DNA from 2 places in the Paenibacillus sp. Leaf72 genome. Region 1 is predicted to be linked to the other one. Evidence: predicted binding sites of a transcription regulator. Region 1 holds the regulator's gene; the other holds the start of a gene.
The links. Region 1 encodes LexA, which represses DNA repair genes until DNA is damaged. Its sites were predicted from a motif close to CGAACATATGTTCG; they were not measured.
Positions count from the first base shown of each region.

Region 2: ASF12_RS29870 (DNA polymerase IV) is a predicted target of LexA. The motif match lies at 1,502-1,515, and genes of this name have one in related genera.

Region 1 is NZ_LMLV01000031.1:437,680-441,174, reverse strand. It holds gene ASF12_RS25325 (LytTR family transcriptional regulator DNA-binding domain-containing protein) at 1-24, shown strand, start outside; gene ASF12_RS25320 (restriction endonuclease) at 640-1,389, shown strand; gene lexA (transcriptional repressor LexA) at 1,510-2,130, opposite strand; gene ASF12_RS25310 (LysM peptidoglycan-binding domain-containing protein) at 2,366-2,746, shown strand; gene ASF12_RS25305 (DUF896 domain-containing protein) at 3,095-3,298, shown strand; gene ASF12_RS25300 (aldo/keto reductase) at 3,330-3,495, shown strand, end outside.
Region 2 is NZ_LMLV01000034.1:152,832-156,326, forward strand. It holds gene ASF12_RS29855 (hypothetical protein) at 1-578, shown strand, start outside; gene ASF12_RS29870 (DNA polymerase IV) at 1,713-2,981, shown strand; gene ASF12_RS29875 (YolD-like family protein) at 2,978-3,298, shown strand.

The sequences.
Region 1 (3,495 bases):
GAACACTTACTAAAAAAGGGCTGAATCCAGAAATGGGTTAGCTCTTTTTTAATACACATTTTCATTATTATGTCAATAAAAATCGATACTAGTATCGAACGATTAAATATTTCGACAAAAAACGACAAAACGTATTAGTATCCTGTGTTATATTAAAAATGTAAAACAGAGGGAAACAAATATCATTATAGAGACAGAAAGATATTAAAGCAGGAATGATCGAGTTCCAGGCAGCGGGGAGATAAAGCCGCATTCATTTTCGTCTCACAGTCCAGCGAATTGAAATTAGTTTCACTCCGCTATACTGTTGATTACGGGATGTTGAGCTCTTCCTCGCTGGGTTCGATCAGATCCATGACATCAAATGAATGATGAAACAATAGCATACATACCGGTAACCGACTGTAAATTTGGAGAGGGCTGACACGAGTATTACTGATGAAGATATCAGTAGTGCTATGTGTTAGCCTTTTTATATGGTGTTAGTTATTGTGAAAATCGATACTACTGATTGTGATGAAACAAAGTTAAGTAAAGTGAGTAGACTGATAACTTTTATGTATTTTTCATTATTAGGTACAAATTCCTATTATATATGCCGATATAAGGTATATTATGTTGAACAAAGGGGATCTAAATATGGCAAAACGTAGAAGGAAGAAAGAGGAATTGGACCCGGTACAAGCATTTGTGCTGCTACTTATGCTGGGTGCTGGTTTTGGTGCCTATAAGCTTACAAATTCTTTTATTTTTGCGGGTGTTGCATTTGGTGCGGTTATGATGTTGTATGCAATTGTAGCGATATCAATTGCTCGCAAACGTAATGAACGCCTTAAGCGTTCCGGTATCGCAGAAATAGATAAGATGGAGGGCCGACAGTTCGAGAAGTATCTTGGACATCTTTTAGAGGCTCATGGCTATAAGGTAACGGTGACGCAGGCAGCAGGAGATTTCGGGGCAGATCTTGTTATAGCAAAAGGCGCGCAAAGGGTGGTCGTTCAAGCTAAACGTTATAGTAAAAATGTCGGGATTAAGGCTGTTCAAGAAGCACAGGCTTCTATCGCACATTATTCGGCAAATGAGGCATGGGTCATTTCCAACAGTGGATATACAGAAGCTGCAATCACCCTAGCAAAATCAAATACAGTTCGGCTTATTGATCGAGCAGAGCTCATTGAAATGATTTTGAAGATCAATGCCAATAGATCAATTCCAACACCACATACCGACACAGAACAAAACAATACTGAGAAAATGATTACGAAGCAAATAAGGACAGAAGTAGCATGTGCAAAATGTGGCCAGCCATTAGTTCGTCGTAAAAGTGCGCGTGGAGAGTTTTTGGGTTGTTCAAGCTTTCCTAAATGTCGTCATACCGAGGCAGTCTGAGTAGGAAGACCGAGAGCTGAAAAAATCCTCTGCCTAAATTAAAAAGCTGCATCCAACCCGTTTCTAGTGCGGTCAAGGATGCAGCTTTATTCAAGTATGAAGGGTATGAAATTTCAACGATTAATGAAAATCCCGGAACAAGCCGATGACTTTGCCTAAAATCGTAACGTTCTTCAGGCGGATAGGTTCCATGGTTACATTTTCCGGTTGGAGACGGATATGATCCTTCTCGCGGTAAAAGGTTTTGACTGTTGCTTCATCGTGCTCAGTCATGGCGACCACAATATCACCGTTAGTAGCGGTCTGCTGCTGGCGTACAATAACGTAGTCGCCGTTATGTATGCCGGCTTCAATCATGCTCTCGCCAATGACATTAAGAATGAATACATCATCATCTCCTACGTAATGGGAAGAGATGGGGAAATATTCTTCAATATTCTCAGTAGCGGTAATCGGCACACCGGCAGTAACTTTACCGACGATCGGTACATGGGTAACAGCAGGACGGATAATCCCGTCGACATCTTCCTGATCCAAAATCTCGATAGCGCGAGGTTTAGTTGGATCGCGGCGGATAAGCCCTTTCTTCTCCAGACGGTCCAGATGACCGTGTACAGTCGAGCTTGAAGCAAGTCCAACTGCTTCTCCAATTTCACGTACGGAAGGCGGATAACCCTTCTCGCGAACTTCGTTCTTTATAAATTCCAGAATCGACTGCTGGCGATTGGAAGCTTTGGACAACACGATCACTCCAGTTCACGCACTCCATGATGAGTGCGACATGAATTTTGATTGAAACTTTGATCCATGCACTTCATTCGAAGTGCAATATGAGTATTTATTTCTCAAATTATAACATGGAACCGCCGTTCGTACAAACATAAGTTCCTAAAAACAAAAGTTCGCATTGTCTGTTGACCACAAACAAATGTTCGTGTTAATATCGAAACAGAACAAACGTTTGGGAGTGAGGGCAATGATCATTTATCCAGAATCCTATCAATCTATTTTCTCAGAGAAAGCGCCTGTTAAGGCGGCAAAGATGAAATGGCAAATCAGCATGGCTGGATTTAGCAACTATGCTTTGAAGTTGGCGGTGTGTCTGACTCTGTTTATCGTATTGTTTTCTGGTTTTTTATTGGTGCGCACAGAAGCTTCAGTGAATCATGTTGCGCCAGCGTCTGCTGGAGAACAGACGGTAGTGGTTGCGCAAGGCGATACATTATGGGAGCTTGCACGTAAATACTCGGACAGTTCTGATGATATACGCTGGTCCGTTTATCAAATACGGGAACGCAACCAGCTGTCGTCGCCAGATATATGGCCTGGGCAGAAGCTGGTCATTCCTTCTCCATAGCTTCATTAAGAAGCATGCCTCTATACTATACGCAAGCTGTTTGCATGACGGAAATCATGTAGCTGTTCTTCGTAACTTTTGAAGCGTGAATACTCGACCTAAATACAGAATAGATCGGAACAATGATAGCATTATCGTTGTACGATCTATTCTGTATTTAATTATAGCCCCATTTTCTTGAAATATAGGAAAGGATATGATTTTCTCATCCATTCTCTATATTTCTCGGACTGAAACGCGCTGCGCCGCCAAAGGACGGCGACAGCCGTTTCACCTTGACAACAGCGTATTGGTAATGTCAAAGTAGAAAGAGTTTGGGAAAAGTACAGCAAGTGAGGTGAGCAATCAATGGAAGAGCTTATTGCCAGAATTAATGAATTATCCCGTAAAAATAAAACAGTCGGTTTGACGCCCGAGGAACTGACGGAACGGGCTGAGCTGCGCAGTAAATATATGGAGCAGTTTAAAAGCAATTTTCGCCAACAGCTTGATACGATTAAATTCGTAGAAGATGAAGAGAGTGAAGCGGGAGACGAGAAGCCACAGCATTAATTATTTTAATGGGAGAGGCGGTCATCATTTTATGAAATACCAACTGCTTGGACGTAGTGGACTAGCTGTTTCTGAACTTTGTCTTGGAACGATGACATTTGGCAATACAACGAATGAGCAGGATTCGCTTGAGATGATCAATCGTTTTGTGGAGCGCGGCGGCAATTTTCTCGATACGGCGAACGTTTATGTAAGCG
Region 2 (3,495 bases), on a different contig from region 1:
TTCTTCCGATCCGTAATCTTCACATCATCGCTGAAGATAGCTTCTCTCCGGTTAAGATTCTTATACTGGTTGTCTTAGCTGTGATGATGTTGTTGATCAGCACCTTTCGTGGGACGATGGCTTTTCTAAAGTCATTATTTAAGCGAAGAGTTTCTGAATCGAATCGTGAACACATGCAACTTGCTATCATGATGGCAGTTGTCCTTGTAGTAATCCAAAGTTCATTTCTTCCCAATGGACTTTTTGACTCGATGAATGCCGCTATACTTGATATTCAAAAACAGAAGACGGAAGAAGTTAATGACTCTTACCAAAAAAAAATCGAAGCTGCATCTAAATTGAGTGGTAGTATTTCCGATAAATACGAATGTGTAAATTGTTCCCGCACAGATGGTTCACCCCTTTGGATTGGACGAATACCTATGGTGACATCCTCTGAAAAAAATAGCTTATATCTAATCAGGGTGAATGATACAGTCTTTAGCATCGATAAGAGAGAATGGAAGAAATTACAGACTGGAGATCGGGTTACAGTGATATTTACACAGCGTAAAGTAATGAAAGTCAATCTTGAATAAAGAAAGGAATTTAGTAAATCATGAAGATCATAGATTTAATACTAATATGCTTCACAATACTAGGATTGATTGGGGTTTGTTACTTCTCGATAAGGTACATATTTTTCAAACCAGAACCTATTATCGGAATTTCTACAACGGATTCAATTATTGAATGCCACAATAACTTCAAAAAAAAGTATTTGATGAGTCAAACAGTAAATATGCTGCGTCTCTTCCTGACTGGAGTGACGTTCTATCTTGCGATTCATAAGGAAGAGTTCAACGCAACCATCCAACTATTTATCATTTTAATTGGTTCCTCCTATGTTGTTTGGAGCGTTTTAGGTGCGATTGCATCTTATCGTAACTATGTTAAAAAGTGATATCCATCTCCTTTGCGGGCGGTTCCAGCATCGCGTTACTTCCCAGGTGATGCAAAATGAGCATTTTATTGGACTATCCCCTTCGTGCTGTCTCCAGCCCCGCGTTCAGAATTGAATTCCTTCATGAAAAACAAAAAAACCATCCTTTCGAATGGTTTTAATAATCACTTTGTATTTTTCACAGCAGCATTAATCAGTTTTCCTCATCATCATACTTTGGTCCATCATTAGTTCCTGAGCAACCCGGACTTGTAGGCATGTCATCCTGGTGCTCACCGCATACATCGCATCCTTTGGTCTTATTATTTGCTTTGTATAGTTCATCGGAGAAAATCTCACTTAACCACCAGTATCGAATAGGGTATACATTAACAACTTTTATTAGCGTATGTCCCATCCATTCATTTCCCCATCATTATTCATTCAAAAGTTACGTCAAAAAAGAAATGAATTAATAATTAAGAACATCCGTCGATTATCTTCCCTTGGAGTGTTTGCACATACAATAAGCTGTAAAATTTTTTCACTGGAATAAAAATGAGTGTTTCGTATATAATAAGAACAAACGTTCCTATTTGGAGGAGTGACATGGAAAAGTACATCGGACGGTCTCTTGAAGTAATCTATATGGATAAGAAAAAACACTTCAGTCACCGCCGCATTAAAATACGGTCGGTTAATGGTGAATTTATTGAAGCCATTTGTCTGGCCTCGAATCAGTTTAGAAAATTCCGTATAAGCAATATTCTTTCTTACCAGGTGATAACCCATGCAAAGTAAGTCTTGGATTGCGTTAATTGACATACAAGCATTCTATGCTTCTGTAGAAAAATCTCATAACCCTCAGTATGCAAACAAACCTCTTGTAGTTGCAAGCGATCCAGCCAGAAGAACAGCCCCGGTTATAGCAGCTTGTCCGCTTGCAAAAGCCAAAGGAGTAAAGACAGGCGATCGAATTGGGGAAGCCTTGGCAAAATGCCCGAACTTGATTATTGTTCGTCCAAGAATGGAGGAATACATAAAAATATCAATGCAAATCACGAATATTTATAAATCATACACTAATTTAGTGGAAGTATTTTCCATTGACGAACAGCTATTAGACATTACTGGTAGTTTGCACTTTTTTAATTATGATGTGATTAAGATGGCTACTGATATCCAGCGACGGGTTTTCATTGAGACCGGCTTGGTAGCAAAGGTTGGATTATCATCCAGCAGCAAAATTTTAGCCCAAATGGCGACAAGTTGCTTTGCCAAAAAAAATGCGACTGGCATATTTATTCTGGAAAAAGAAGATCTTCCACATACATTATGGACACTTCCAATCGACCAAATGTTTATGGTGGGATCGCAAATGAGAAAGCATTTCCTGCGCATGGGAATATATTCAATTGGTGATTTAGCCAACACCCCCCTCCCCACACTAAAGAATCGATTGCGGGCAAGATTGGGGAAAAATTCAGATATTACCGCTGAACTTTATTGGCGGATAGCCAACGGTATCTCGCAAGACAGCTTTGTAGACCCACATACACATGAGGCTACACCAAAGTCAATCTCAAACCAAATAACTTTACCTTATGGCTTAAACAGGGAAGATGTAACTACCCCCTTATTGGAGCTAGCAGAAACAGTTTGTCAACGATGTAGGAATAAAAAATTAATGGGAAGCACCGTCAGCCTCTCTTGCCAGGGCTCTGATTACGAACGGCCTACTGGCTTTTCATCGCAAGTACGTCTGTTAGATCCAACGAATATAACAAATCAAGTATTCCGTGCTGCTGTCCAGCTGCTGCATACAAAATGCGATAATACATTGATTCGAAGAGTGTCTTTAAGTTTATCAAATCTTGTAGAGGACAATGGGTATCAAATTTCCATCTTCGATGATATTGAGCGACCAAGGGCTTTAGAAAGGATAACGGATTCTTTAAAACAAAAATATGGTGATACGATTATTATGAGAGCATCCTCCCTCCTTCCTGCCGGCCAAGCTAGGGATAGAGGGCAGAAAATCGGAGGTCATTTTAGATGAGTAAAAAATTGTTTGGTAATGGTTTATGGGAATCAAGCCGGTTCATAATCCCTGAACATCGTGAAGCGATTAACAAGAGTCGCATCGAGGAAGGGATTCGAGAATGCAAAGTTTTAGATGAACAAGAAAAAGAATTTTTTGAACAACAAATCTACAACTCGCTTTGTGGCCGACAGCCTATCAGAATAAAAATGTATCATCCATATCAAGAAATAGAGATAGCTGGCGTCGTTGAAAGAATAGATCCACTACAAGGTCTTTTTCAAATTAATGGCGACAAATTCTTATTTAGAGAAATCGAGGGCATATGTGATTAACGACGCTGAACAATTTGCTTTTATATCAGACGATAAACTTATGGTTGACAAAACACAAGCATCGTAGTTATTATTATCATATGGTCGTAAGACTTGGTCGCTTCCAATTGGTCGCGTGGATTGAAACAAAATAACTTTTCTAATAAAAAACGGCTCGCTAACCATAATGGTTAACAGGCCGTTTTTATTAAAATGAT